4 regions of the Brachybacterium sacelli genome follow, and region 3 is predicted to be linked to each of the others. Evidence: predicted binding sites of a transcription regulator. Region 3 holds the regulator's gene; each other region holds the start of a gene.
The links. The regulator LexA, encoded in region 3, represses DNA repair genes until DNA is damaged. The targets are predictions, from matches to a motif close to TCGAACANNTGTTCGA.
Positions count from the first base shown of each region.

Region 1: JOF43_RS20135 (HNH endonuclease signature motif containing protein) is a predicted target of LexA. The motif match lies at 5,533-5,548, and genes of this name have one in related genera.
Region 2: JOF43_RS09495 (13E12 repeat family protein) is a predicted target of LexA. The motif match lies at 5,353-5,368, and genes of this name have one in related genera.
Region 4: JOF43_RS01330 (Rv2578c family radical SAM protein) is a predicted target of LexA. The motif match lies at 3,994-4,009, and genes of this name have one in related genera.

Region 1 is NZ_JAGIOD010000002.1:1,256,279-1,263,739, reverse strand. Features, by position in the region: gene cobA (uroporphyrinogen-III C-methyltransferase) at 1-204, opposite strand, end outside; gene nirD (nitrite reductase small subunit NirD) at 201-575, opposite strand; gene nirB (nitrite reductase large subunit NirB) at 584-3,142, opposite strand; gene JOF43_RS20145 (formate/nitrite transporter family protein) at 3,139-3,981, opposite strand; gene JOF43_RS20140 (NYN domain-containing protein) at 4,129-5,097, opposite strand; gene JOF43_RS20135 (HNH endonuclease signature motif containing protein) at 5,587-7,149, shown strand; gene JOF43_RS20130 (cupin domain-containing protein) at 7,154-7,461, opposite strand, start outside.
Region 2 is NZ_JAGIOD010000001.1:2,112,965-2,120,425, forward strand. Features, by position in the region: gene JOF43_RS09465 (ABC transporter permease) at 1-437, opposite strand, end outside; gene JOF43_RS22975 (ABC transporter substrate-binding protein) at 528-1,415, opposite strand; gene JOF43_RS22980 (ABC transporter substrate-binding protein) at 1,412-2,164, opposite strand; gene JOF43_RS09475 (FadR/GntR family transcriptional regulator) at 2,444-3,166, shown strand; gene JOF43_RS09480 (aminoglycoside phosphotransferase family protein) at 3,163-4,104, shown strand; gene msrA (peptide-methionine (S)-S-oxide reductase MsrA) at 4,168-4,863, opposite strand; partial or broken gene JOF43_RS09490 (IS256 family transposase) at 4,987-5,190, shown strand; gene JOF43_RS09495 (13E12 repeat family protein) at 5,407-7,086, shown strand; gene JOF43_RS09500 (sulfatase family protein) at 7,171-7,461, shown strand, end outside.
Region 3 is NZ_JAGIOD010000001.1:2,362,422-2,369,882, forward strand. Features, by position in the region: gene hflX (GTPase HflX) at 1-645, shown strand, start outside; gene JOF43_RS10635 (ATP-dependent DNA helicase) at 681-2,711, shown strand; gene lexA (transcriptional repressor LexA) at 2,763-3,458, opposite strand; gene JOF43_RS10645 (LysM peptidoglycan-binding domain-containing protein) at 3,629-4,024, shown strand; gene nrdR (transcriptional regulator NrdR) at 4,053-4,514, shown strand; gene JOF43_RS10655 (HelD family protein) at 4,673-6,919, opposite strand; gene JOF43_RS10660 (PAC2 family protein) at 7,063-7,461, shown strand, end outside.
Region 4 is NZ_JAGIOD010000001.1:322,206-329,666, reverse strand. Features, by position in the region: gene JOF43_RS01350 (S9 family peptidase) at 1-924, shown strand, start outside; gene JOF43_RS01345 (hypothetical protein) at 946-2,010, opposite strand; gene JOF43_RS01340 (OsmC family protein) at 2,110-2,631, opposite strand; gene JOF43_RS01335 (hypothetical protein) at 2,776-3,897, opposite strand; gene JOF43_RS01330 (Rv2578c family radical SAM protein) at 4,018-5,070, shown strand; tRNA gene JOF43_RS01325 (tRNA-Ser) at 5,245-5,329, opposite strand; gene JOF43_RS01320 (flavin reductase family protein) at 5,537-6,067, opposite strand; gene tyrS (tyrosine--tRNA ligase) at 6,276-7,461, opposite strand, start outside.

The DNA.
Region 1 (7,461 bases), on a different contig from region 3:
CGGATGATGGCCGGGCTGCTTGCCCACGTCGATCACGTCGGCGCACCAGCAGAGCTCGGCGAGCGCCTCGGGGCCGGGGCCGAGGCGGTCGGCGACGACCACGTCGGCCTCGCGCAGCAGTCTCTCGGCGCGCACCGTGAGCAGGTCCAGCGGGCCGGGGCCGCCGCCGACGAGCGCGACGGGGCCCGGCCGCGGCGTGCTCACGAGGCGCTCCCCCACAGCAGTTGCACCTGACCGTCGACCGCGCGGGCCTGCCAGGTGCGCAGCCGGGCGGGCTCCTTCCCCCGCGTGTCGAGGCAGGTGCCGGTGCGGAGGTCGAAGACCTGCTTGTGCATCGGCGAGGACAGGGTCGGAACGTCCCCGCGACTGCCGACGATGCCGCGGGAGAGCACATAGGCGTCGCAGTAGGGATCCCGGTTGCAGGTCGCGCGGATGGTGCCGTCGGCCAGCAGGAACAGTGCGATCTGCGCGCTGCCCACGAGGGCCGCCCGCCCCCGCTCGACCTCGAGGCTCTTCAGCGCACACACCCTCTGCCAGCCGAGACGGGAGCTGATCGAGGGGTGGAGGGTCTGCATCTGCGTGGTCAACGTCGTACCTCCAGTCTGGTGCCTGCGATCAGGACCTTCCCCGAGCGTCGTTCCTCGCTGCTCGCCGGCCGGGGCTGGCCGCGCTCGAGGGTGTAGGCGAGCGAGGGGTCGCCGGTGGCGGGAGCGTTGACGAAGGAGTGGAACCGCCGCAGCTTCTCAGGGTCGGCGAGGGTCGCCGCCCACTCGTCCTCGTAGCCGGCCACGTGCCGTTCCATGGCGGCATCGAGGTCGGCGCACAGCCCCAGGGAGTCCTCGAGCACCACCTCGCGCAGCCCGTCGATGCCACCGTCGAGGGCGGCCAGCCAGGGCGCGGTGCGCTGGAGAACGTCGGCGGTGCGGATGTAGTAGAGGAAGAAGCGGTCGATGGTGCGCACCAGCGCCTCGTCGTCGAGCCCTTCGGCGAAGAGCTGCGCATGGCGCGGGGTGGCCCCGCCATTGCCGCCGACGTACAGGTTCCAGCCCTGGGCGGTCGCGATGATGCCCGCGTCCTTGCTGCGGGCCTCCGCGCATTCGCGGGCGCAGCCGGAGACCCCGAGCTTCAGCTTGTGCGGGGCGCGCAGCCCTCGGTAGCGCAGCTCGAGCCGGACGGCCATCGCCGTCGAGTCGAGCACTCCGTAACGGCACCAGGCCTTCCCCACGCAGGACTTCACGGTGCGCAGCGACTTGCCGTAGGCCTGTCCCGACTCGAAGCCCGCGTCCACCAGACGCTGCCAGATCATCGGCAGCTCCTCGAGCCGGGCTCCGAAGAGGTCGATCCGCTGGCCGCCGGTGAGCTTCGTGTACAGGGCGAAGTCGCGGGCGATCTCCCCGACCACGATGAGCCCCTCGGGGGTGACCTCGCCGCCGGGCATGCGCGGGACGACCGAGTAGGTGCCGTCCTTCTGCATGTTCGCCATGACGTGGTCGTTGGTGTCCTGCAGCGTCGCGTTCTCCCCGTCCAGCACGTGGGCGGGGGCGAGGGTGGCCAGGATGCTGGCGAGCACGGGCTTGCAGGTGTTGCAGCCGCGCCCGCTGCCGAAGCGCTCGATGATCGCGCTGAAAGTGGTCAGCTCCGAGACCAGCACCGCGTCGTAGAGCTGACGGCGCGAGAGGTCGAAGTGCTCGCACAGTCCGGTGGAGACCGCGCGACCCATCCCCACGAGCTCCGCGTCGACCGTCCTCGCCAACGTCCCGACGCAGGAGCCGCAGGTGGCGCCGGCCCGGGTGCAGGCGGTGACCCCGGCGGCGTCCTCGCAGCCGTCCTCGTGAACGGCTTGCCGGATGCGTCCGGCGCTCACGCCCGCACAGGAGCAGACGATCGCCTCGTCGGGCAGCTCCCCGCCCGACGCGGCGATGCCGCCCTCGGGCAGCAGGTAGGCGGCCGGATCCGTCCCGAGGGAGCGCCCGATCAGCGGGCGCAGTGACCCGTAGGCGGAGGTGTCGCCCACGAGCATGCCGCCCAGCAGGGTGCCGGCGTCGTCGGAGAGGACGAGCTTCTTGTGCACACCGGCGACCGGATCGGCGTAGACGACGTCGAGGGCACCCTCGGTGGTGGCGAAGGCGTCGCCGAAGCTGGCCACCTCCACCCCGGAGAGCTTGAGCTGGGTGGAGAGGTCGTAGCCGGAGAAGGTCGCCTCGCCCTCCAGCAGCCCGTCCGCGACGACCTCGGCCATGGCGTACCCGGGGGCGACCAGCCCCACGCAGCGCCCCGCGAAGCTCGCGACCTCGCCGATGGCGCTGATCGCCGGGTCGGCGGTGCGGCAGCTCGCGTCGATCTCGACCCCGCCCCGCGCGGCGCAGGGCAGGTCGGCGGCGCGGGCGAGCTCGTCGCGGGGCCGCACGCCGATGGTGAAGACGACCAGGTCGGCGGGCTCGGCGGTGCCGTCGGCGAACTCGATGCCGGCGACCGATCCGTCTTCCCCGGCGGTGAGGCGGGCGGTGTGGGTTCCGGTGCGGACCGCGAGGTCACGCTGCTCGATGAGGCGGCGCAGGGCCTGGCCGGCGGGCAGGTCGAGCTGGGCGGACATGAGGCGGTCCCCCGACTGGGCGACGGTGGCCTCCGCTCCGAGCTTCTGCAGGGCACCCGCCGCCTCGAGCCCGAGCAGCCCGCCGCCGATGACGTACGCCCGCGGCGGTCTGCCGTCCGGGGCGCGCTCGATCTGGTCCCGCAGCCGTCGGACGTCCTCGAGGGTGCGATAGACGAAGGCCCCGGGGAGGTCCGCGCCGTCGAGCGGTGGGCGGGTCGCGGAGGAGCCGGTCGCGAGCACCAGGTGGTCGTAGTCGATCCGTGCGCCGCTGCGGGTGTGGACCTGCTGCCCGGCCCGGTCGATGCCGGCCACTGCGTCGGCCGGTGCGAAGTGCACCCGCGGGTCCTCGAGGACGCTGCGCTTCAGGGTCATCGCCTCGGGGTCGCCGCCGTCGAAGTAGCGGCTGAGCCCGACACGGTCGTAGGGGTGGCGGCCCTCCTCCCCCAGCACGGTCAGATGGAGGTCGCTCCCGGCACGGGCCAGCAGACTCTCGGCGAAGCGGTGGGCGACCATCCCGGCGCCGGCCACGACGATCCGTCGGGCGCTCATCGCACTGCCACCAGCGGCTCGGCCGTGGTCACGGGCTCCGGCGGCACGGACGGTCGGTGATGGGTGACGTACAGGGCGAGCCCGACGAACACGATCCCGCCGACGAGATTGCCGAGCACGGTCGGGATCTCGTTCCACAGCAGGTAGTCCGTCAGCGTGAAGTCCGCGCCGAGCAGCAGGCCGGCGGGGAACAGGAACATGTTCACCACGGAGTGCTCGAAACCCATGTAGAAGAAGAGCGTCACCGGCATCCACATGGCGACGGCCTTGCTGAGCAGGTTGTCGGACATCATCGCGGCGATGACCCCGGTGGACACCATGACGTTGCACAGCACGGCGCGCAGGAACAGGGTGAGCATCCCGCCGGCGCCGTGCTCGGCGTAGCCGACGGTGCGGCCGTGCCCGATCTCGCGGAGGGAGAGCCCGACGGCGCCGGGCTCGGTGCTGAAGCCGTAGGTGAAGCAGATCGCCATCACCACGGCGACGGTGACCGCCCCGAGCAGGTTCCCGAGGAACACCAGCGCCCACAGCCGCAGGATGCCTCGCACGCTCGCGCCCGGCCGACGGGCGATCAGCGCCAGCGGCGCCAGGGTGAACACGCCGGTGAGCAGGTCGTAGCCGAGCAGGTACAGCAGGATGAAGCCGATCGGGAAGAGCACGGCGCCCAGGAGCGCCTCGCCGGTCTGGACGGTGACGGTGATCGCGAAGGCCGCCCCGAGGGTGAGCAGGGCCCCGCCCATCGCGGCGCGGAGCACCGTGTCCCGGGTGGACAGGCCGAGCTTGCTGGAGCCGGCGTCGATCATCCGCCCGACAAGGTCCGCGGGCTTGACGTAGGACATGGGCACTCCTGGGGTCTTGGGGATCCGGCCGGCCCCGCGATCCGGCTGCGGGAGCGACGCCAACCTAGAGTGGGCGCCCGGGATCCCCGAGGCCACGGAGCCGCCGTGACCTTCCTGTGACCTGACGTCTCAGGACTGGGCGGTGGGTCAGTCCGTCGGCCGCACCAGCCGGTCGTGACCCGATTCCTCCAGCTCCGCGATGTCGGAGTGGGCCTTGAGGAACTCGGAGAAGGTGCGATAGCCCAGGGCCTTCTCGCTGAAGGAGGGGTCCATGCGGCGCATGTGGGACTTCACGGCGGAGCTGTGCAGCCATTCGCTGTCTCCGCGCCCGCCGAGCTGCAGGGCGCGCTGAAGCAGTCGAGTGGCCGCCTCCCCCGGGTCCTCGGTCACCTCGTAGGTCGCCTCCTCCGCCTCCCCTGCCTCCCCTGCCCCCTCGGTCCCGGCGACGTCCGCGTCGGCGGCGCCGCCCCCGGGCGACGGCTCACCGCCGGTCGAGCGCGACCCGGCACCCCGGCCTCGCCGGGTGCGGGTCGCGGCGGGCGGCGCGGGACGCTCGATGCCGGGAAGGTTGTCGTAGGACTCGAACTCGTCGCAGGCCGCGGCCAGGGATCTCGCGGTCGACCCTGCCACGCCCATGCCGATCACGTACCGGCCCAGACGCCGGCAGCGCTGGGCGAGGGGCACGTAGTCGGAGTCTCCGGCGACGATCACCACGTGGGTGAGATCGGGGATGCGGAACATGTCCTCGACGGTGTCGACGGCGAGGCGGATGTCCGCCCCGTTCTTCGCGTAGGCGGCGGCCGGGAAGAGCTGCACCAGGTCGACGGCGCGGGCGACCAGCTGGGAACGGTACTCGGCGTTGACGGAGGCGGACCAGTCTGCGTACGCGCGGGTGAGCATGAGGGATCCGAAGGAGGCGGCGTAGTCGATGATCGCACCGACGTCGACGGTTGCGGCGGCGAGGCGCTCGGCGACCTCGGGGCCGGCCGGGTCCTCGGCGATCTTCTGGCGGTCACGGCTGTAGGCGTTGCGTCCGTGGACCCGGTCGTACCAGGACATGACGATGTTGTCGAAGTCGAGGTAGACGGCGACGCGGGGATCGGTGGGTTCTGCCATGGGGCCAGTCTGCCCCCTGGGCGGCGCCGGGGCAGGAGGAGCAGGGTCGTGGCGCGGCGAGGCGGGTGGGGGCGGCCGGCGGTTCCGGACGCGGGGTCGACAACCGCTGACACGGGGCCTGAGGATTCTTCACGCCTTTCGTCGCACGCTGCCGCGAATCCATGGCATCACGCGCCACTGACATTCGAGAATTGCACATCAGCGGAGCGCCAGACGTGCATCCAGAGCGGACATCGGCTTCCCACGCACTCGCACTCGCCCGCGATGTCAATGCCGGCCTCGCAATGTGTGGACAGCACACCCCTGCGGAGGAAGCATTCACCATTCCTCACCACACGTCATCTTTCCACATTGTGTGGATACCGTCGGGGAACTTGCTCCGAGTTTTGCACATCTCTCCCGTCTTGGGTTTCCTCCGTGTAGGATCGACGCATATCGAACACACATACGGGGGCGCGCGGCGCTCGGGATCATGAGGGGGTGAGAGGCATGAGCGCGATCGCATGCGGCACGGCGTCGGAGGGTGATGACCCGCAGGAGGACTTCGACCCCTCGGATCTCGCGTTCCTCGCCTCGCTCCCCCGGCGCCTGCGGCAGGTCACCGCCCGCACGCCCTTGACCCGCGAGGGCCTCCCCGATCGTGGTGAGAGCAGCGAGGATCCCCGACTCAGCGCGGCCGCACAGCTCGTATGGGATGCGGAGAAGGACAGCGCCCGCGCCCTGGCCTCGCGGTACCGCGCTGTGGCAGCGCTCCACGACTGCGAGGCCGACGGCGAGGAGCCGGCCGACGAGGACGATCTCGACACCCGCCGGGCGGCTCTCGCCCTACGCGTCACCGACGGCGTCGCCGCCTGGGAGCTGCGCAGCGCGCACCAGGCCGTCGACCAGTTCCCCCGCACTCTCGGGCTTCTGGAGTCCGGCCACTTCCCCTCCTGGTGGTTCACGCGGATGCTGCGCGCGGCGCAGAAGCTGAGTGACGACTCCCGGCGACAGATCGACCTCGCGATCGCGGCGTGGTCCACCGATATCACCGCCGAACGCTTCGTCAGCCTGCTCAACGCTCTCGTCCAGCTCAGGGCGCTCCGGGAGAAGGAAGCGGAGCAGGAGCCCGCCGAGCCCGTGCGGACGGTCGAGCTCGCCCCCGATACGGCCGAGGGGATCGGGACGATCACGTTCCGCGGACCGATCCCGGAGATCCTGGCCTTCTGGAAGCGGCTCGACGAGTCCGCCCATGCAGTCCAGGCCGCGCAGCGCAAGGCACTGCGCGAGGGCACCGAGATCCCGTTCGACCTCGAAGAGACCGTCAGCCGCACCGGACGGCCCGTCCCGCTCGACCGCCTGCGCTACGCCCTGCAGTTCGATTCCTCCTTCGACACCGACGGCGTGCAGGTTCCCGTCGAGCGGTTCCGCCTCAACCTGACGGTGCCCGCCCTGACCCTGCTCGGCGCCTCGGACGCGCCCGGCATGGTCGAGGGCAGCACGCCCATCCCGCCGCGGATGGCGCGCTCCCTGGCCGGGGCGGCGACCACCTGGTACCGCGTTCTCACGGATCCCGGCACCGGAGCCTTCCTGCCCTGCCCGGCCGAGAAGTACCATCCGGACAAGGCGATGCTCGAGCACCTGCGGCTGCGCAACTCCACCTGCGCCGTCCCCGGCTGCACGCGTTCCACCTCCTGGGCCTCGGAGGGCGACCACATCGAGGAGTACGACCACGCCGATCCCACCCGCGGCGGCCTCACGGAGATCGAGAACCTGCACCTGCTGTGCTGGCAGCACCACCTCGAGAAGACCCTGGGGCTGCTCGACCCCGCCCGCCTGGTGAGAAACGGCTCCGGACCGGGCCGCACCCGGTGGAGCATCGGCTCCCACGACCAGGTGATCACCACCGACGACGTCGATGTCGCCACCCGCATCGCGGTGCGCCAGCTCGAGCGCATCTGGGAACTCCACGAGCGCCGGAAGAACGCCCGCCGGCCGCTCCCACCACCCGAGGAACCTCCCACTGATACGCAGGAAGTTCCGCCGACGCCGGACGATCCGCCGCCCTTCTGACGGGTCAGCTCGCGCCCTGGATCCTCAGCGACTGGCGGCGCCGGTGCACGGTGAGGTACTCCAGCCCCTGCTCCCCCGCCCGGAAGCCGCGCGTGGTGCGACGGGGCAGAAGGGCGACGTCCCCCGGCCGAAGAGGTTCCTCGCAGTCCACGGTCACCAGCGTCCCGCCTCCGCGGACCACATGGATCAAGGTGTCCACCTCGGCGCCGACATGGGGCTCGATGATGCCCTGCGCAGGAAGGCGGATCAGATTCGAGTCGAGTTCCCGATCCGACTCAGCGATCGACCAGACGGCGCCGCGGCGCGGTTCCT
Region 2 (7,461 bases), 250 kb from region 3:
GAGGGCGTCGCGAGCGAGGCGATGGAGAAGACGCGGATGATCTGGTCGACCCAGCCGTCGCGGAACAGGGCCGCCAGCACGCCGAGCACGGCGGAGATCACGATGGCGATGAGCAGGCCCAGGAAGGTCAGCTGCAACGTGATCGGGAAGGCCTGGGCGACGACCTCGGTGACGGGGGCGTTGCCGCTGGTCGTCCCGAGGTCACCGCGGAGCAGCCCCGCGACGAAGGTGAAGTATCGCAGCCAGAGCGGATCGTTCAGGCCGTTGCGCTCGCGATACTGCTCCAGTGCGTCCAGCGAGGCGGATTCCCCGAGCGCGAGGCGGGCGGGGTCCGAGGGCGAGAACGACATGATGACGAACACCAGCAGGGCGACGCCGAGGATCATGATCGGCAGCGAGATCAGACGCCGTCCGATCAGTCGGACGAGTTGGGACACGGGGTCCTCCGGTGGGTGGCGGTTCTACGGGAACACAGAGGGCGGGAGCGCCCGGGGCCGGGGCCGACGGCGGGTCGGCCCCGGCGCTGCTCAGGCGGGTTCGGTGGTGGCGACCTCGAGCAGGCTCAGCCCTGTCAGCGAGATCGGCGTGAAGTCGACCAGGGTGGTGCCGTCCCAGGCCGTGGGCGACTTGCGGTGGAACAGCGGGTACAGCGGCACCTCCTGCGAGAGCAGGTCGAACAGCTGGCCCCAGACCTTCTCCTGTTCGGCGACGTCCGCGGTGCCCAGTCCCTGCGTCAGCAGCTCTTGGACCTCGTCGTAGGCGCCCTCGCCCTTCCAGTGCATGCGGCTGTCGGTCCAGACGTCGTTGCCGTACCACCAGCGCATGAGCAGATCGGGGTCGTTGCCGAACACCGAGGGGTCGCCGGGGGCGATCATCACGTCGTAGGCATCGGGGTTCGTGTCGATAGTGTTGTACGCGTCGGCAGACTGCTTCTGCTCGAAGGTGACCTCGATGCCGAGGGCCGTCAGCGATTCCTGGATGATCGGCGTGCACTGCTGGACCCAGCCGTGGTCGGTGACCAGCATCCGGAAGGAGGTCAGCCCGGTCTCCTCGAACAGGGCCTTGGCCTTCTCCGCATCGAGGGAGTAGACCGTGGAGGCCTCCTTGTAGTTCGGGTGCTCGGGCTGGACGAAGCAGCTCGCCGCCGTCGCCTGCCCGCTCAGACCGGTCTCGATGACCTTGTACACGTCGATCGCGTAGAGGAATGCCTGACGGTTCTTCACGTCGTGGAAGGGGTTGCCCGGGGCATTGTTGAACATCGCGAACAGCAGCCCGAAGCCGCCGACGGACTCGACGTCATCGGTGCCCTCGAGCTGCTCGATCGACAAGTAGGGCACCGAGTCCATGACCTGCACCGTCTGGGACTGCAGCGCATTGGTGCGGGTGGCCGCGTCGGGGATGATCTGCCAGCTCATGGTGGCGGCCTTCGCGGGCAGGGGCCGGTGTAGTCGTCGAAGCGCTCGAACTCGACGATCTTGGAGGAGGCACCGCCGTCGGTCATCGTCCAGGGGCCGGTGCCCACGGGCCGGGAGTCGAACGCCTTCGGATCGGCCTCGACCGCGGCCCGCGGCACGATCTTCACCGTCGACAGCCGCTCGGCGAAGACGCCGGTCGGAGTGGCGAGGGAGAAGGTGACGGTGGAGTCGTCCTTCGCCTCGACGCCTTCGATGAAGGGGATGAACTGCGCGTACAGGGAGGCGTTGTCCGGGTCCAGCACCCGCTCGAAGGAGAAGACGACGTCGTCGGTGGTCACCGGGGAGCCGTCGTGGAAGACAGCCCCGTCGCGCAGCGTGACGTCGACGCTAGTGCCGTCGGCGCCGGGGACCTCGGTGGCCAGCGCCGCGTACACCTCGCGGGTGACGGGATGCAGCTCGGTCAGGCCCTCGAGGGCGTGCCAGTTGACGGCGACGGTCAGGGCGGCCGACGTGGTCATCGGGTCGTAGCCGTTGGTCCCCAGCTCGTAACTGATGGCGGCGGTGAGGTGGCCGTTCGGGTCCGCCTCGCCGGCGGGCGCGCCGCCACCGTCGGAGGCCTCGCCGCCGGAGCCGGAATCCCGCGGAGCGCAGGCACCGATGCCCGCGACGATCCCGGCGGCGCCGGCGAGGGTGGCGGAGCTGCGGAGGAATCCGCGTCGGCCGAACCGGCCGATGGAGTTCGTGTTCACCGTGGATACATCCCTTCAGGGGGTCGGTCCCGGCGCCTCGGGGCGCCGAGGTCGGGAAAACCTCGTCCTCGCGCACGACCGGGTTCGCCGCAGTGCGAAGATCAGACGTATGATGTCTGATGACTCGTGAGAGTACATCACGGGATCGGTGATCGCCACCGCTGGGCGCTCGTCGTGTCCCCGTGGTGACCGTCGTGGCCGACATGTGGCCCGCACGGGCAGGACACGGCACGATGGAGCGACGCATCGCGTGAGGCGGGGCGCCGGGGAGGAGACGACATGGTTCGCATCAAGGGGGCGGGCAGCAGCGCCGTCGAGCGCATCCAGGAGCTCATCCTGGCCGAGGGACTCGTGCCGGGTGATCCGATGCCCACCGAGACCGCGCTGTGCGAGCGGCTGGAGACCTCGCGCTCCTCCGTGCGCGAGGCGATGCGCACGCTCGCCTCGCTGGACATCGTCGAGGTGCGGCACGGGCACGGCACCTTCGTGGGGCAGCTCTCGCTCTCCCCGCTGGTCAACGGTCTGATCTTCCGCGCGCGACTGGACGACGGCAACGACCTGCGGGCCCTGCGGGAGGTGGTGGAGCTGCGCATCGCCATCGACCTCTCCGTCGCCGACCAGCTCGTCGATCTCTACCGCGGCACCGTCAATCCCGAGCTCGAGGCTCTGGTCGAGCAGATGAGGGAGCTGGCGGCACAGGGCGAACCGTTCCCGGAGGCCGACGCGGCCTTCCACGGCGCCCTGTTCGCGGATCTGCCCAACGGGCTGCTGCGTCAGCTCGCCCAGGCGTTCTGGGAGATCCACACGACCGCGGTCCCGATGCTGGGCGTCGCCCCCGCGGAGGACATCCTGGACACCGTCGAGGCCCACCGGGCGATGCTGGTGGCCCTCGAGGCCGGTGACGCGGAGGCCTACCGCGCGGCCGTCCACGAGCACTATCGTCCGCTGGGGCGCACCCTCGACGCGGCCGCGGAGGCCGGACGGACCGCTGCCCTCTCGTGAGAGAGGCCGAGATCCTGGCCCTGGTCCAGGAGCGTCCCTGGGCCGCTGCGCCGTGGGCACAGGACCTGGTCACGGAGTTCCCCGCGCGGCTGCAGGCGGTGCGCGAGCGCTGGGACCTGACCGTGACCGGCGCGCTGCCGGCGGGCGCGGGGCTGCCGGTGCTGGAGGTGCTGCAGGGCGGTGCCGGCGGTCGGAGCCGCCGCGCGGTCCTCAAGCTCGACGGCGCCGGTGCCGGCGTCGACCAGCAGGCACGGATCCTGGAGGCGGCCGAGGGGCACGGCTACGTACGGCTGCTGGACCACGATCCCGCGCGGGGCGCGATGCTGCTGGAACGCCTCGGACCCACGCTGGCGGAGACGACACCTGATCCCGTCGCCCAGACCGACGTACTCGCCGGGCTGCTCGAACAGGCCTGGGAGCTGCCGCTGGAGGTGGGGGCGTCCTTCGCCCCGGATCAGAAGGCGCGATCTCTGCTCGAGCTCGTCGAGGCTGCGCCCGACCAGGTCGCCTCCTCACGCCACGGCGCGGTCCTCAGCCGTGCCCGGGAGCTGGCGCTCTCGCTGGCGGCCTCCCCGGCCCCTCGCCAGGTGGTGGTCCATGGTGATCCGCATGCCTCGAACGCCCTGGCGCGGGAGGGGGCCCAGGTACTGATCGACCCGGACGGATTCCGGTGCGAGCCCGAGTACGACGCCGGGGTCGTCCTGCGCGACCACCAGCAGTGGATCGACGACCTCGAGCGGGCCGAGGGTGCGGGGGCCGGCAGGCGGTGGCACACGGAGCTCGTCGGCCGACTCGCCCGGCGGCTCGAGCTGGAACCGGAGCGGATCGCGGCCTGGGCGCATCTGGAGCGCGTCACCACCGGGATACACCTGGGCCGTCTCGGATACGCCGAGGAGAGCGAGGCGTGGCTGCGCACGGCGGCACGGGTGCTGACGTGAGGGGCTGGGCCGGGAGCGGCCGGTCGATCAGGCGAGGGACCAGGCGAGCGACCAGCCGAGCGGTCAGCCCAGGGAGCAGGCCACGCCGTTGAAACCGTGGTTGCAGTAACCGCCGGGCTGGGCGTGCAGGTACTGCTGGTGCACGGGCTCGGCGGTGTAGTAGACACCGTCACCGGCCTCGGCCAGCGCGCTCAGCTCGGTGGTGATGCGGCCGCGACCTGCCTCGTCGAGGGCCTGCTGATAGCGCGCGACGGAATCGCGGACCACCTCGGCCTGGGCGTCCGACGTCCAGTACACGGCGCTTCGGTACTCGGTGCCCACGTCGTTGCCCTGCCGATTCGCCGTGGTCGGGTCGTGCTGCTGCCAGAACTGTGTGAGCAGGGCACGAAGGGTCTCCTCCCCACCGGAGTAGATGACGCGCACCGCCTCGGCGTGGCCGGTCTGCGCGGAGAAGACCTCCTCGTAGGTGGGATGCGGCGTGAAGCCGCCGGCGTATCCCGAGGACGTCGTGTGCACACCGGGAATCTGCCAGGCGATGCGCTCGATCCCCCAGAAGCAGCCGCCCGCCAGGATGATCTCCTCGGTGCCCTCGGGCCAGGGGCGGGGGTCCGTGGGGGAGTCGGGGCCGAGCATGTCGGTACCCAGCACGAGATGCTCGCGCTCGAGGGGATAGGGGTAGCGGTCTCGGCCGGGCAGGGCGTCCTCCGGCGCGACCATGTCCTTCTTGTGCGCGTACAGGAGATCCATCATCTGCCACATGAAGCACACGCTAGTCCTGGCGGCTGCCACAGGGGAGGGCGCAGGGAGGCTTCTCACGAGGCGCCGGCGCGGGGGAATAGCAGGCGCGGGGATTGCAGGAGTGGGGGTCAGCACGAGCAGGGCGACGCGGCGGTGAAGCTGCTCTGGCTAGCGATCTGCAACATCGAAGACAAACGCGCTGCCGAACGCGCTCGGGACCACGGCAAGCCCGCCGGCCAGCGCAAAGCCCAGGGCCGACTCGTCGAGGGCCAGATCGTCACGAACTGGAATCAAGCCCTCGCCCAACTCGCCGCGGCCTACCCCGACCGAATCAACCCCTACCTGTGACCACCCCGCTTACACAAACAAATTGACAGGCCCGCGGGCTTTCCGGCGGTCCATGCCCCGAGAAGACATCGATCCGACCTTCCTCCACACAGCCCCTTCATCCCCATCGTCGCGTGATGGATAGCCGCGCCCCTGGCCGTGGACGACCCTGGAAGGGAACGCACGAACAGAGGCTCGACGAGGGGCATCGCCCCGGGACATGACGAGGAGGCGACCATGGCGACCGCACTGCAGGAGTGGACCGCCTCCCTGGCCAGGGCCTGTGAGCGCGCGCCCCGTGGCGGTGACCTCCGGGGTGTCACCGATGCGGAGCTGATCGACTCCATCGGAGCACTCGAGCGGATGAAGGGGGCGATCAGCGCCGCCCAGGCTCGCGCCGAGATCGCGTTCCGGGACTCGCAGGTCGAGCTGCAGCGGCGCCAGGGTGTCGCGCGCGCACTACGGGGTCGTGGCGTCGCCGACCAGATCGGGCTCGCTCGTCGCATCACTCCGAAGCAGGCTTCCGACCAGGTGGCGCTGCATCGGGTCCTCGTCGAGAGCCTGCCGCGCACCATCGGTCTGCTCGAGCGCGGTGAGATCAGTGAATGGGCGGCGCACGAAGTCGCCAAGAACGTGGTCGTGCTCCATGACGAGGACCGTGCGCTGATCGATGCGGAGCTGGAGACGAGACTCCCGAAGCTCACCGCCACGAGAAGCGGGCAGGTCGCGCGAGCGCGTGCTCAGGAGCTCGACCCCGTCGCCGCGGTGGTCCGGGCCAAGCGCGCGGTGGCCGGTCGTCGCGCCTCGTTGCGGCCGGCACCGGACGGCATGTCGATCTTCCGCGCCGTCCTGCCCACGAAGGAGGGTGTCTCCACCTTCAAGGCTTTGACCGAGGCGTCGAAGTCGGCGAAGAGCTCCGGTGACGCGCGGAACAAGGGACAGATCATGGCCGACACCCTCGTCGAGCGGGTCACCGGAGCCGCGACGGTCGATGAGATCCCGGTCGAGGTCAACCTGCTGATGACGGACACGACGCTGCTGAACGATGACGATCAGACGGCGTGGATGGACGGTCACCCGATCCCTGGCCGGCTCGCCCGCGACATCGCTCTGGGAGTCGTCTCCACCCGCGCAGGCATCCGGACGGCCTCGCACTGGAACTCCCCTGAACCGAGTACCGCTGCCACCGACCAGGCTAGCGCTGCCTCGAGTGCCACCGACCTGACCGGCCCTGAGCACGAGCACCGCGACCGAGCGGGCGAGGGCCCGTCGTACGCTGACGATGCCGAGAGCGTCGACCGCGGTGAGTCCTCAGACCGAGCTCATCGGGTGTCGTCTGCGGTCGACCAAGCTCCGCAGGAGCCGACGGCGACTCCGTCATCGCAGGAAGAACGTTCCCGCCCTGAGGGCCCACCGGGCTCCTCGGGCCCCACGTCACGGGACCTCACGTACGCCGCGCGATGGATCCGGCGCTTGTACACCGATCCTCGCACCGGGGAACTGGTCGCCGCCGACCCGCGCCGGCGCCTGTTCCGAGGCTCGATCCGCCGATTCATCCTGCTGAGGGATCAGCGCTGCCGCACGCCCTGGTGCGACGCGGCCATCCACGACATCGACCACGTCACTCGTCATGCCGAGGGTGGCGAGACGACGACTCGCAACGGGATCGGGCACTGCCAGCGCTTCAACCTGGTCAAGGAGATCCCCGGCTGGGAGACCGCCTCGGAGGCCGGGGGCGACGGAGCCGCGAGCACCCTGACGATCACCACCCCGACCGGGCACCGGTACACCTCGACCACGCCCGCGCTGCGTCCACCCTCGCATCCGCCCGCTTCGAACTCGCCCGCTTCGCCTCCGTCCGCTTCGCCTCCGTCCGATGACGACCAACCCGGCGACGCGCTGCCTCGGGCCGGCTGACTCCAGGGGCACGAAAGCCCCCACGGGTGCCGGGGCAGAGCATCGGCTCGCCGTCGTACGCGGGGACGATGACAGAATGGCTCGATGGAGCCGACGACGATCCCGCACGACAGCAGCAATGCCCCCGGAGCCGCCGAGCGATCACGCTCGAGCACCAGCACGGAGGGGGCCGGCGGGGCTCGCCCCAACATCGTCTTCATCCTCACCGATGATCACGCCGCCCACGCGATCAGCACCTACTCGGGCCGGCTCAACTCCACGCCGAACCTCGACCGGATCGCCGCGCAGGGCGTCCGGCTCGACTCGTTGTACTGCACCAACTCGATCTGCACCCCGAGCCGCGCCACGATCCTGTCGGGCACCTACTCGCACGTG
Region 3 (7,461 bases):
ATCGCCGGGTACACCAACGCGGGCAAGTCCTCGCTGCTGAACCGCCTCACCGGTGCCGGCGTGCTGGTCGAGAACGCGCTGTTCGCGACCCTCGATCCGACGGTGCGCCGCTCGCAGACCCCCGACGGCCGCGAGTTCACCTATGCCGATACCGTCGGTTTCGTGCGGCACCTGCCCACCCAGCTGGTGGAGGCCTTCCGCTCCACCCTCGAGGAGGTCGGGGACGCCGACCTGCTGCTGCATGTGGTCGATGCCTCGCATCCTGATCCCGAGGGACAGATCCTCGCCGTGCGCACCGTGCTCGGCGAGCTCGAGGGCTTCGACGTCCCCGAGATCGTCGTGCTCAACAAGGCGGACCTCGCCGAGCCCGAGACCCTCGCGCGCCTGCGCAGCCAGGTCGGGGAGTCGGCGGTCGTCTCCGCCCGCACGGGCATGGGCGTCGAGGAGCTGCGCGAGCTGATCGCGGAGCGCCTGCCGCGGCCCGCGGTCGAGATCGACTTGGTGGTGCCCTACTCCCGCGGCGACCTGGTCTCCCGGGTGCACACCACCGGCGAGGTCATCACCGAGGAGCACGTCATGGAGGGCACGCATCTGCATGCCCGCGTGGATGAGGCGCTCGCCGCAGAGCTGCACGGCGCGGCCTGACTAGGCGGGGGCGACGGCGCGGATATTCTGAGCCGATGACCACCGCCACCGCTCACCAGGCCGCCCCGGGGGCCGCCGACATCCAGCTGTCGACCCTCATGGACGCGGCGGTCTCGGCGATCGGCGGCACCCGACGGCCGGGCCAGCAGGCCATGGCCGAAGCGGTGGAGACGGCCATGTCCGGTGGTCGTCACCTGCTCGTGCAGGCCGGCACCGGCACCGGGAAGTCGCTCGGGTACCTGGTGCCCGCGCTGCGCCACGCCCTGGTCAGCCGTCGGCCCGTGGTGATCTCCACCGCCACGATCGCGCTGCAGACACAGATCGTGCGCAAGGACCTGCCGCGCCTGGTGGAATCCCTCGCCCCGCACCTTCCGCGCACGCCCACCTTCGCGCTGCTCAAGGGGCGGGCGAACTACCTCTGCCGCCACAAGCTCGACGGCGGTTACCCGGTGGACATCGATCCCGGGGCGCTGTTCGCCGAGGCCGCAGCCGATCCCGCCCGCGGCGGCAGTGAACGCCTGGGGGACCAGGTGCGTCGCCTGCGCGAATGGGCGGAGGAGACCGAAAGCGGCGACCGCGACTCCCTCGAGGACCCCGTCGCCGACCGCGCCTGGCGGCAGGTCTCCGTCACCGGATCCCAGTGCCTGGGGGGCACCTGTCCGATGGTGGAGTCCTGCTTCGCCGAGCGCAGTCGGGAGATCGCGCGCGAGGTCGACATCGTGGTGACCAACCACGCCCTTCTGGCCATCGACGCCTTCGACTCACACGGCATCATCCCGGACCACGACGTCGTGGTCTTCGACGAGGCGCACGACCTCACCGGACGCGTCACCGGCGCCGTCACCGAGGTCCTCACCCCGGGGATGCTGCGCGGGACCGTGCGCGAGCTGCGCAGCCTGGGGGTCGCGGCGATCGCCCTGGACGACGCCTCCGAAGAGCTGCGCGAGTCCCTCGAGCTCGCGCCGGACGGCCGAGTGCTCGGCGACCTGCCCGAGCGCCTCGCCGATGCCATCGGGCAGCTGCGCGTACAGGCGCGAACCGCCCACTCCGACGCGAAGGACGCCGGCGAGGACGGCTCCGCGGCCACCGCCGGCACCCGCAAGACGGTCCGGGCTAACCTGCAGGAGATCATCGACGTCTGCGAACGGCTCACGGCGCCGGGGGAGGACGACGTGGTCTCCGTCTCGCACTCGCAGGCCACCGGGCGCTCCAGCATCCAGGTGGCCCCGCTCAGCGTCGCCGCGGCGATGCGCGGTGCGATCCTCGAGGACCGCACCGCCGTGCTCACCTCGGCGACTCTCGCCCTCGGGGGCCATTTCGAACCCGCGGCGGGCGAGGTGGGGCTGGCCCGGGCCGATCGGACGGGCGAGGACCAGGTGCCGCCGGGAGACGATGCCGGCGCCTGGGCCGGTCTCGACGTGGGCAGCCCCTTCGCCTACCCCCGCCAGGGGATTCTCTACATGGCCCGCCATCTCCCGCAGCCCGGCCGGGACGGGCCCTCGCCGGCGATGCTCGACCATCTCACCGATCTCGTGGAGGCCTCCCGCGGTGGCGCGCTGTGCCTGTTCTCCTCGCGGCGCGGGGCGGAGCTCGCCGCCGAGCACGTGCGGGCGCGTCTCGACCTCACGATCGAGGTCCAGGGCGAGGACTCGATGGCGAACCTGGTGCGGAAGTTCCGCGATGACGAGGATGCCTCCCTGTTCGGAACCCTCACGCTGTGGCAGGGGGTGGACGTCTCGGGTCGCTCCCTGCGCCTGGTCACCATCGACCGGATCCCGTTCCCGCGGCCCGATGACCCGCTGACCTCCGCCCGCCAGGAGCGGATCGGCCGTCGCGGCGGCAACGGCTTCATGGCGGTCTCCGCGCAGCACGCCGCCCTGCTGCTGGCGCAGGGGGCGGGCCGCCTGATCCGCACCGACGAGGACCGTGGCATGGTCGCCGTGCTCGACCCGCGCCTGGCCACCGCCCGGTACGGGGGCTTCCTGCGGGAGGCGATGCCGCCTCTGTGGCCGACGGCGGATCCCGAGGTCGCCCTCGGTGCCCTGCGCCGCCTCGCCGAGGCGTGAGGCGCACGTGCCCGAGGAACTGAGCGCGGGACCCGGCGGCGCGGTGACGCGTCAGACCGCGCGCAGCACCGCGACGACCTTGCCGAGGATCTCGGCGTGGTCGCCCAGGATGGGCGCGAAGGCGGGGTTGTGGGGCATGAGCCACACGTGGTCATCGCGCTGGACGAAGGTCTTCACCGTGGCCTCCCCGTCGATCATGGCCGCGACGATCTCGCCCTTCTCGGCCGCCTGCTGACTGCGCACCACGACCCAGTCGCCGTCGCAGATGGCCGCGTCGATCATCGAGTCGCCGACGACCTGCAGCAGGAAGAGGTTCCCGTCGCCGACCAGACGCGAGGGGAGGGTGAAGACGTCCTCGACCTGCTCCTCGGCGGTGATCGGCACCCCGGCCGCGATGCGGCCGACCACGGGCACGGTGACGGATTCGGGGGCGATGTCGGGCACCGGCACGGGCGCGGGGGCGCCGTCGTCCTCGGGCATCACGACCTCCATGGCCCGCGGACGCTTCGGATCCCGGCGCAGGAAGCCCTTGCGCTCGAGCGCCTGGAGCTGGTGCGAGACCGAGGACGAGGAGGTCAGCCCCACCGCGTCACCGATCTCCCGCATCGTGGGCGGGTACCCGTGATCGGCGATCGCATCGTTGATGGTCTCGAGGACGAGGCGCTGGCGACGGGTGAGTCCCGCGGTGGCGGGATCGGCCGGGGCGTCGCCCCGCGACCGGATCGGCTGGGGGGTGCTCGGCGTCATCGTGCGGGCCTCCTGGCTTCGTCTGTCGGACCCTCGCGGTTCCGTTGTCCTGTCGCCCAGCCTAGGGCGGCGCGCACCCGATGCCAAACAGGTGTTCGAGATTCCTCTTGCGTGTCGCGCCGCCCTCCGGCTACAGTCGCACAAAGATTCGATCGAACAGGAGTTCGGACATGCCTACGGAAACCGCCCCGGTCCTTCCTTTCCCGCAGCACCACGACCAGCGCGATGCGCAGCCGTCTCGAGCGGATGTTCGACTCGAGCCCACCCGGCGGGGCCGCGCCCTGCTGACTCTGGTCGCATTCCTGCTCGGTCTGCTCGTCGCCGGCACGCTGCTGCTGGTGCTCGACGTGCCCACCGCGCTCGCGGGTTCCGAACCGGAGCATCCCGTGACCGTGACGGTCGAGGCGGGCGACACCCTGTGGGGCTATGCCGAGCAGTTCGCCCCCGCGCAGATGAGCGAGCAGGAGTACGTCGCGGCGGTGCGCAGTCTCAACCAGCTGCCCACCGGTCGGGTCACGGCCGGTCAGCAGATCGAGCTGCCGGCCGTGGAGGCCCTCGCGCGCTGACCGTGGGGCGTGCCGGTATCCTGACCGGATGCACTGCCCGTTCTGCCGCCATCCTGACTCCCGGGTCGTGGATTCGCGCACGTCCGACGACGGCGCGACCATCCGGCGCCGTCGCCAGTGCCCGAACTGCTCGCGGCGCTTCTCGACCTCCGAGACGGCCTCCCTGTCCGTGCTCAAGCGCTCCGGGGTCAGTGAACCGTTCAGTCGGACGAAGGTGATCTCCGGCGTGCGCAAGGCGTGTCAGGGGCGTCCCGTGAGCGACGACGAGCTGGCGCTGCTCGCCCAGCGGGTCGAGGAGACCATCCGCGCCAGCGGCCAGGCGGAGGTCGACGCCCACCAGGTGGGCCTGTCGATCCTCCAACCGCTGCAGGAGCTCGACCTGGTCGCCTACCTCCGGTTCGCGAGCGTCTACCAGGACTTCGACTCGCTCGAGGACTTCGAGAGCGAGATCGCCCGACTGCGGGCAGAGTCGGCGTCCGCCCGCGCCTGAGAGTCGGGCATTCCGGCTAAAGGACCATAGTTTCCGGGATTCTTCACAGATCGGTTCGAAGGGGCCGTCGGCTGTGCATAAGATATCCCTCGTGCACTCACGCAGTGCACGACCGATCGGCGGTCGCGGAGGGGAAGCCGCGGCCGCCGATCCCTGTCTCAGGAGGGCGCGATCCCCTCGGGCAGATCGCGGGAATGGACCACGCCGAGATGATGGGTCGTCCTGGTCATCGCCACGTAGAGATCGCCGGCGCCGTGGTCCTCGAGCAGCTCGGCCGGTTCGAGGACGATCACGCCGTCGAACTCCAGCCCCTTCGCCTCCTGCGCAGTCATGACGGCGACCTCGTCGTCCACGCCGGAGGATCCGGCGCCCGCCCGTGGCACGTCCTCGCGACGGTGCAGCTGCGCCAGGACCGCCTCGACGCGCTCGGCGATCGTGATCACGGCCAGCCGCCCGACATTGTCCGCGTACGCGGCAGCGACGGCCTCGGCCGTGCGCTCGGCGAGCTCGGTCGGCCCGGCCCGTTCGATGAGCGGATCGCGGTCGCCCTCTCGCACCGAGCTGACCTCGGTGACCGGCAGCCGATGCGCCTGGGCCATCGCCACGGCCCGGTCCATGATCCGCCGCGGGGTGCGGTAGTTGACGCTCAGGTGCTCGACCTGCAGCCGGTCCTGGATGTACGGGCCCAGGGCGTCGCTCCAGGACGAGGTGCCGCCGGCCGAGGAGGTCTGGGCGACGTCCCCGACCACGGTGAACGACTTCGTGGGGGCGCGCCGCATCAGGGCGCGCCAGCTCATGGGGGAGTGCTCCTGGGCCTCGTCGACCACGACGTGCCCGTAGGTCCAGCTGCGCTCGGCCGAGGCGCGCTCGGCGAGGGTGCGGCCGTCGCGGATCTGGCTGACCTGGTCGGCGAGGTCCTCGGCGCGCACGATGCCCGAGGTGTCGATGTTCTCGATGACCTTGCGGGCGTAGTCGACGTCGGCCTCCCGGCGGTCGGCGGCCTCGCGCGCCCGGGCCTCGGACGGTGCGGCGTCCTCGCCCAGCAGCTCGGCGACCTCGTCGAGCAGGGGGACGTCCTCGACGGTCCAGGGGGCGTCCTTGGCGCGGACCAGCAGATCGAGACGATCGGCGAGGGCCGGTGGCGCCGCGGCGCGCACGCGGTCCTCCCGCGCCAGCAGCACCCGCAGGAATCCCTGCGGCGTGTAGGGGAGCCAGGCGAGGTTCAGCTGACGCTTGACCTCGGGATCGTGGCGCAGGTCGGACAACAGGCCGGGACGGTCCTCGGGGACGACGGTGCTGCCGCGTGCGACAAGTGCCTCCTCATAGGCCTCGACCAGGCGGTCCATCGCGGCGCGCACGAACACGGCGCGGGCGGCGTTGTGCGGCTTGTGCGTGGCGCGGGCCTCGCGCCGGGCGGCGCGGAGAGCGTCTCGGGTCAGAGTGATCGGCGTGCCGTCGATCCGCAGCTCGATGTCGGCGGAAGGGACGATCTGGCGCTGCTTGACCGCGCGCGCGAGCAGCTCGGCCATCGCCACGTCGCCCTTGAGGCGGGCCACCTCGTCGGTGTCGTGGAGGAAGGTCTCGATGCCGGGGAACAGCTCGCCGGGGGTCAGCATGACCACGCCGGACTCCCCGAGGCTCGGCAGCACTCGCTCGATGTACCGCAGGAACCCGGGGGTCGGGGCCATGATCAGCACGCCGGTGTGCTCGAGCCGACGGCGATGGGTGTACAGCAGATAGGCCGCACGGTGCAGGGCGACGGCCGTCTTGCCGGTGCCGGGGCCGCCCTGGACCACGAGCACGCCACGGTTGGTGGAGCGGATGATGCGGTCCTGCTCCGACTGGATGGTCGCGACGATGTCGCCCATGCGCCCGGTGCGCTGGCCGGAGACCGCCGCCAGCAGGGCTCCCTCTCCCTGCAGCACCACGTCGTGGTGGTCGCCGTCGAGCACCGTCTGGTCCAGGACGTCGTCCTCGAGCCCGATCACGGTGCGTCCGCGGCTGATCAGGTGGCGGCGCAGCCGGACGTTCAGCCGGTCGGTGCTGGTGGCCTGGTAGAAGGCGGCCGCGGCGGGTGCGCGCCAGTCCACGAGGAGCTGCTCGCGATCCGCGGTGAACAGTCCGATGCGGCCGATGTAGCGGCGGGCGGCGTCGTCCGTGTCGAGCCGGCCGAAGACGACGCTGCGGGCGACGGAGCGCAGCAGGGCCAGGCGGTCCTCGTACAGCGCCATGAACGAGTCCCGTTCGGACCGGTTCTGGTGTGTCGAGGCGTGCTGCGAGGCCTGGATCCGCTCCAGATTGCCCTCGACCTGTTCGATGAGCTCATCGAGCCGCGCGTAGAGCCGGTCCGCGTAGGCCTGCTCGCGCGCGATCTCCCGGGCGATCTGCTCTTCCGCGTCGTCCACGGACCTGCCCCCTTCGACGGTTGATCCTCCCGCCGCCCAGGAGATTCCCGGGGTCGGCGAAGCACGGTGGTCCATTATGGTGGACAGGCCTGGATGCACGTGCCATCCGGGGCACCCAACCGGCCACGAGGGAGGAGACGCCGATGCGTGACCCACGTGACCTGTACCGGTACGAGGACGCCGAGGTGCTGGCGGCGGTGCCGCGCACCGGTCTGACCCTGGTCCACGCCCTGCCGGGCCTGGTCGACGCCGGCAACGCCTGCCGGATCGCCTCCACCTACCTGCGCGACGAGCTGCGGCATCTGCGGCTGGTCACCTTCGACATGGACGAGCTGCTCGACTACCGCGGCTCCCGCCCGCAGGCGGTGTTCGACGGCACTTCCTACACGAGCGTCGACATCACCGAGCTGACCCTGTCCCTCATGTACGACGAGGCCGACCGTCCGTTCCTCTTCCTCGACGGGCCGGAACCCGACCTGCAGTGGCGGCGCCTGTCCGAGGCGCTCATCGATCTGGTCGAGTTCTTCGACGTGGAGCGCGTG
Region 4 (7,461 bases), 2.0 Mb from region 3:
GCCAGGGCAGCGGTGATCGCCACGGCTTCCGGGATCAGCGTGGCACCGTATCCGGTGCGGATCGACCCGGCCACCGGGGAGGTCCACGAGCTGCCGAACCCGGCCGACGCCGTCGCCCAGGTGGGCACTCTCACCGAGGTCACCGCGACGGCGGAAGACGGCACCGCACTGCGGGCCTGGCTGCGGCTGCCCGAGGGTGAGGGGCCGCACCCACTGGTCGTCTTCGCCCACGGCGGCCCCTGGGGATCGTGGAACGCCTGGACCTACCGCTGGAACCCGGGTCCCTTCGCCGCCGCCGGCTACGCGGTGCTGCTGCCCGACCCGGCCATCTCCACCGGCTACGGCCAGGCGATGATCGATCGCGGCCAGCACGAGCTGGGCGGCGCCCCGTTCACCGACATCATGGCGCTGACCGATGCCACCGTGGGACGCGAGGACATCGATGCCGAGCGCACCGCCTTCGCCGGCGGGTCCTACGGCGGCTACATGGCCAACTGGGTGGCCGGGCACACCGGCGACCGCTTCCGCTGCATCGTCACCCACGCCTCGCTCTGGGACACCGAGACGATGGGGCACACCACCGACAACGCCGGCTGGGACCGGCCGATGCGGAAGCAGAACTCGCGCTACGACCCCAAGGGCTCCGTGGCCGACATCGTCGTGCCGATGCTGGTCATCCACGGTGACAAGGACTATCGCGTGCCGATCGCGCAGGGCCACGCCCTCTGGTACGACCTGCACGAGTTCTCCGCGACCCCGCGCGACGCCGACGGCCGCACCCGGCACCGCTTCCTGTACTTCCCCGACGAGGGGCACTGGATCCAGGGCCGGGGGAACGCGCAGGTGTGGTACGAGACCTTCCTCGCCTTCCTCGATGAGCACGTGCGCGGCGGGAGCTGGGAGCGTCCCGCGACGCTGGGCTGAGCCGGCTCCGGGTCGGTCCGCTCAGGCCACCAGGTCGGCGGGGGCCTCCCAGGTGTTGCAGGCACCCAAGTCACCCGCGGACTCGAAACCGGCCCGGATCCAGTGCACGCGGGAGGCCGGGGCGATCCCGTCGGCCTCCCAGGTCGACTCGTCCATGAGCACGGCGCGCAGGGCCTTGGTGGGCTCGACCGCTGTCGGCACCTGCATCGAGGCGGCGGACCCCAGGCACAGGTTCTGCAGCGAGTAGCGGCGCGTGGCCTCCTTGTACGCCTCGGACTCCTGCCCGTCGGCCTCCTGTTCCTCGATCCCGTTGAGCATGGACACGTAGTAGACGCCCACCGAACTGTTCCACTCGACCGCCGGCATCTCGGAGGTGGCCAGATCCCAGAGATAGGCGCCAGGAATGTTCTGGGCGTCGCTGATCTCGGCACCGACCCCGCTACCGGCGGGCCAGTAGAGCGCACCGTCGATATTGCACATCAGCGGGGAGTGCGGGGAGAAGCTCCCGCGGTCACAGCTCGCTTCGGCCGGGACCTCCGGGGGCGTGTAGACCTGGATGGACGGGTTGCTCCACGGCAGTCCGCGATCCGAGCTCGCGATGGACCAGATCGAGTGCAGACAGTCGCCGCCGGCATCGAGGACGGCCTGGATCTCCTCCGGACTCTGCGTTCCCGCCGGGGTCTCGGGCAGCTCGCAGCTGCCGACCGTGGGCAGGGTCCCGCGGGTCAGCGGGTTGTCGGCGAGAACTCCCTGGAGATCCTCGACGGTCCCGGGCAGCTCGTCGTAGGGAAGCACGACCTCGAAGCTGGGGGTCTCCTCGGCGGGACCGGGCTGTTCATCGGTCGGCACCTCGTTCCCGCTCCTCTCGGCGTCGGTCGGAGTCCGGCTGGTGGCCACCGTGGGCTCGTCGTCCTCGCCGTTGCGGGTGAGGATCAAGGCGGTGAGCCCGCCGCCGACCGTGATCACGAGCACCGCGACGCAGCCGAGCGCCACCATGATCAGCGTCCAGGGCTGCTTCCAGGAAGGGCCGGGACGCCTCTGGTTGCCCTGCCCGGGCCCGTTCCCCAACGCCCCTGCACCCGACATGTGCTCCCCTTCACAGTTCGCCCTCTTCCCCGCAGGATATCCGGGCGGGTCCCCACCGCGAAGGGTTCCGGCGAGGTGGCGCGGACCGGCCGGCTCCGTTCAGCCTCGGTCCTGCGGCATCACCAGCTCGACCTGCATCGCACCCTGGCCGCTCAGCAGCTTCGAGACGGGGCAGCGGGCGTGCGCGGCCTCGGCGAGCTGGCGGGCCTCCCCGGGAGCCATCTGCTCGATCGTGACCAGTGCCCGTGGGGTGAAACGGAAGCCGCCGGCCGGATCGCGGTGCAGCTCGACCTCGACGCTCACCTGGCTCTCGTGCGGCAGGCCGCGCTCGGTCAGGACCACTCGCAGCGTCTCGCCGAGGCAGGTGCTCCAGGCCATGGCCAGGAACTGCTCGGGGTTGAAGCCGTGCGCCGGCGCGGAAGGGGCTCCGGTGGGGAGTACGACCTCGGGCGAGGACGCGGCGTCCTCGCGTCGCTCTGTGGTCCCGGCGGGCGAGATCTCGAGCGTCGCGGGTCCGTCGTGGATGCGCACGTGGCCGGACGTGCCGTCGGCGTTGTCGACGTGGGCGGTGTAGAGCGCACGGGAGGCGGTCGGTGTCGAGGAATCGGAAGTGCTCGCCATCGCCCCAGGCTAGATCTTGTGCGTGCGCCCTGCGGGACCGTGCATCCGTCGGCCCACGAGGGGCCCGACTGCCGGGCGCCGTCGACAGGTCACCTCATCGGCGGGGCCCCGAGGTCCCCGATCCCGACGGGAGCTGCCGCAGGATCACGCGACCTGGTCCGCCGGCGCGTTCCAGGTGTTGCAGGCGCTGAGGTCGCCGCCGGATTCCATCCCGGCTCGCAACCACAGCACGAGGGAGGCGGGGTCGAATTCCTCCGTCTCGCTCCAGGTCGACTCCGTCAGCAGTCCTTCACGCATCGCCGGCGCCGGCTGTGCGGCGCTGGGCTGCTGCATCGCCGACGCTGCCGCGATGCAGCGGAACTGCAGGCGGTAGCGGCGTAGCGCCTCCGCGTTGCGTTCGTCGCCGGTGAGCTGATCGTTCAGGGCCTCGTAATAGGCGCCCAGGGAACTGTTCCAGCTCACGGTGGTCATGTAGAGGAAGGACAGGTCCCAGAGGTACGCGCCGGGCACAGCCGCGTCGTCGGAGCGGGAGGCGCCGGAACCGTAGCCGACGGGCCAATAGATCGTGCCGTCGAGGTTGCACACCCGCGGGTAGTCCTTCTCGAAGGTGTCCTTCTCGCAGCCCGCCGACTCCGGGATGTCGGGCCAGGAGTAGACCTGGACCGAGGGTTTGTCCCAGGGCAGTGCGCGATCAGAGCTGGCCCCGGCCCACACCTGGTTCAGGCAGTCGCCCGCCGAGGTGAGCACTGCCTGGACCTCCTCCGGCGTCTGCTTCGTCGCGGGAGTCGCGGGCAGCTCGCAGGAGGTGACGTCGGGCAGCGTGCCTTCGGTCAGCGGGTTGTCGGCCATGATCGCCCACAGGTCCTCGGCATCCCCGGGCGGGGTGTCGATCGGCGAGATGACCTCGAAGTCCGTGCCCTCGGAACCGCTCGCCGTCGGACTCTCGGCATCGCTCGGTCCGGTCGACGGGCTCCCCGAGGCGGTGGGGTCCTCGTCGCCCCCTCGCGTGAGTGCGAGGTAGGTCAGGCCGCCGCCCACGACCAGCACGAGCAGACCGACGCAGCCGAGCGCGACGGCGATCAGGGCCCAGGGACGCTTCGGAGTGGGAGGTCGGGCGGGGGAGCCGGTTGGCGGCGGGCCGTACTGGCCTGATGGCGTCGGGCCTCCTCGGCCGTTCGGGCCGACGGGGCCCTGCGGTCCGCCGTGCCGCGGATCCCGCTGGCCGGGTTGGCCGTGGTGCGGTCCACCTGTTCCCGAGCTCGACATCTGGATCCCCTCGCGTCGGCGCCTCCTGTGGCCACGGCAGGATACCGGCGCACGCCGCCGCAGGGGAGGGGGTGGGGTGCCTCGCTTGACACGACCTCGAACGTGCGTTCGAATGGCGGTATGCGATGGAGCGGGCAGATGGTCGGATCCGAACAGCGCACGCAGGCGCTGCTGGGCATGTCGGGGCTCGTGCGCAGCGTACGCACGCCGGAGTTCCAGGGCGTCACCTTCCACGAGGTCACGGCCAAGTCGGCGCTCAACCACGTCCCGGCCTCGAGCTCCATGCCCTTCGAGTGGACGGTCAACCCCTATCGCGGTTGCTCGCACGCCTGCGTCTACTGCTTCGCGCGCAGCACCCACCGCTACCTCGACCTGGACGCCGGGGCGGACTTCGACCAGCAGGTCGTCGTCAAGGTCAATGTCGCCGACGTGCTGCGGGCAGAGCTCGCCAAGCGCTCCTGGCAAGGTGATCTCGTCGCACTGGGCACCAACACCGATCCCTACCAGCGGGCCGAGGGTCGCTACCGGCTGATGCCGGGGATCATCTCCGCCCTCGCCGACAGCGGCACCCCGCTGTCGATCCTCACCAAGGGCACCCTGCTGCGCCGCGATCTGCCCCAGCTGCAGGAGGCGGCCGAGCGCGTCCCCGTCGACCTCTCGATGTCCATCGCCGTCTTCGACGACCAGCTGCAGAAGACCGTCGAACCCGGAACCCCGACCACCGCCGCACGCCTCGCCACCGTGCGTGCCGCGGCCGACGCCGGATTCCGCGTGACGGTGTTCCTGATGCCGATCATGCCGTGGCTGACGGACTCCGACGCCCAACTCGACGAGGCGCTCGCCCGGATCGCCGAGGCCGGCGCCGCCCACGTCGTCTACGGGGCCCTGCACCTGCGCCCGGGCGCCAAGGAATGGTTCCTGGAGTGGATCGAACGGGAGCACCCCGAGCTCGTCACCGGATACCGCCGCTTCTACGAACACGCCTCCTACGCGCCGGCCGGATACCGCAAGAACCTCGCCCGGCGTATGCGCCCGCTGCTGCGCCGGCACGGCCTGGACTCCCGCGAGGACGAGGACCAGCCGGAGCAGCGGCGTCAGGCGAGCGAGACCGCTCGTCGGGCCCGCGCGGCACCGGACGCGCTCGACCTCACGCCGCAGCCTGCGCTGTTCTGACCCGGGGAAGTGCCTCGGTGCGTGGGTGAGCGGATCCGCAACGGAGTCGGCGCCGTGCGCAGTGGGAGCCGTCGGCGGCGTACGTGAGCCTCCGGCACCCTCGACGGCGCACCCACGCAGAAAAGCCGGAGCCGCGCCATCGTTCGTGAACGATGACGCGGCTCCGGTCTTCGGCGGAGGATAGGGGATTTGAACCCCTGAGGGCGTGAACCCAACACGCGTTCCAGGCGTGCGCCATAGGCCGCTAGGCGAATCCTCCAGCGCTCGTAAGAGCAGGCATCAGCGTACCCGACGCCCTGGAGTGGTGCGAACCGAGCGGATGCAGGTCACACTCGGCCGGTCACGTCTCCAACTCGGCGAGATCGACGAGTCGCAGGTCGTAGCGGTCGGACCCGAATGCTGCGCGGAGCGGCATCTCGTGGGAGGAGCCGACGACGAACAGCACCCGGCCCCCGGGGCCGGCCGCTCAGATCTCGTACTCGAGGAGCTGGTGGTAGGTGCGGTTGCGGTACACCAGTGGCTCCTCGTTCGAGAGCTCCGCACGGTCCGCGGCGACGATCACGACGTAGCTCCCGCCGGCGGGGACACGCTCCAGGATCCTGCCGCTGATCCAACCGGCCGTCCCGTACAGCACCGGCTCCCCGGTGGGGAGCTGATGCCAGTCGACCTGTGCGAAGCGATCGATGCCGGAGGTCGCGAAGACGGTGGAGACCTGGCGCTGATCCGCGGCCAGCAGGTTGATCGTCACCGTCTCGGCGCGGCTCAGCGCAGGCCACGCTGAGGAGGTGCCGTTGATGGAGAACGCAAGCACGGCAGGCTGCGCCGACACCGAGATCACGGAGGTCGCGGTGAATCCGAGGGGCCGTGCCCCGTCGGTGAGCGAGACGACGGCGACACCTGCGGGGTGGCGGCGGAAAAGGGCGGCGAAGGTCTCCCGGTCCAGGACGCCGTCGGCGCTCGCGGGTCCACCGGCGCTGATCGTGGGGTCAGAAGACATGGAGCTCCCTCCTCGAAGGGGTTCGACCCGGGACTCCTGGGCCCTACGGGTGCTTTCGAGTGACAGGAGCGAACCTAAGGGCTTCGCTCGCTCGGCGCCATGAATGTGACGGCGGAAAGCCTGCGAGGGTGCTCACGTGGCCGCGTGCCTCGGCGTATCGCGTCACATCGCGCTCTGAGCTCCCCGCAAAGACGTGGTGGCACGCTCGTCAGCCCTCGGTTCGGAACCATCGGCGCCGCCCGGCCCGCAGTATGTGCCCGTCGCCGAGCTCGAGACGACGTTCCGGATCCTCGAGGCGCATCCCGTCGAGGTGGACTCCGCCACCGGTCAGCAGTCGCCGTGCCGCGCTGCGCGAGAGCTCCGGGCGGGCCGTGGCGACCAGGTCCAGTGCCGTGATCGGCCCGGTCCCGAGTGGCAACGGGGCCATGTCACTGGGCTGCTCGCGGGCGGAGAACACCCGCAGGAACTCCTCGCGACCATGCCGGGCGGCCGCCGCGCCGTCGTGCCGACGCACCACCGCCTCGGCCAGGTCCAGCTTGGCGTCTCGCGCCGCGGATCCGCCGGCCAGCGCGAGTTCGCCGAGTCGGCTGACCTGGTCCATCGGCAGGTCCGTGTACACCTGGGCCCACGTCCCCACGAGCTCGTCGCGCAGCGTCATCAGCCGTCCGAACTTCTCGCCCGGGCTCGCGCAGAGACCCACGTAATTGCCTCTCGACTTCGACTGCTTGGGCCCGCCGTCGAGCCCCGGGGTGACGGTGGAGGAGATGACCGTCTGCGGGATCTGGCCGTGCTTGACCTGCAACTCACGGCCCATCGACTCGTTGAACAGCTGGTCCGTGCCCACGATCGTGAGATCGGAGCCGAGGGCGACGGAGTCGAAGCCCTGCAGCACCGGGTAGATCAGCTCGTGCATCGCGATCTCGGTGCCCGCCCCGATGCGGGCGCGGAACATGTCTCGGGAGATCAGGTGGGCATGGGTGACCAGGCTCAGTTCCTGGAGCAGGCCAGGCACGCCCATCTCGTCGAACCACTCAGAGTTGCGGCGGATCTCGAGCAGCCCAGCGTCGCTGCGCAGCACCCGCGTGACCTGCTCGAGGAACGATTCGGCGTTGTCATGGATCTGCTGCGGAGTCAGGACGGGTCGGGTCGTGCTGCGTCCGGTCGGGTCGCCGATGCGGCTGGTGGTGTCGCCGAGCAGGAAGATCACGACGTGCCCGAGATCCTGCAGGGTACGCATCATCCACAGGTTCACGGCGTGGCCGAGGTGGAGGTCCGGGGCGGTGAGGTCGACGCCGAACTTGATACGCAGCGGACGCCCCTCGCGCAGGCGGTTCACGAGATCCTCCCGTCCGATGATCTGGTCCGTGGTCCGCTCGAGCCGGGCGAGGATCGCC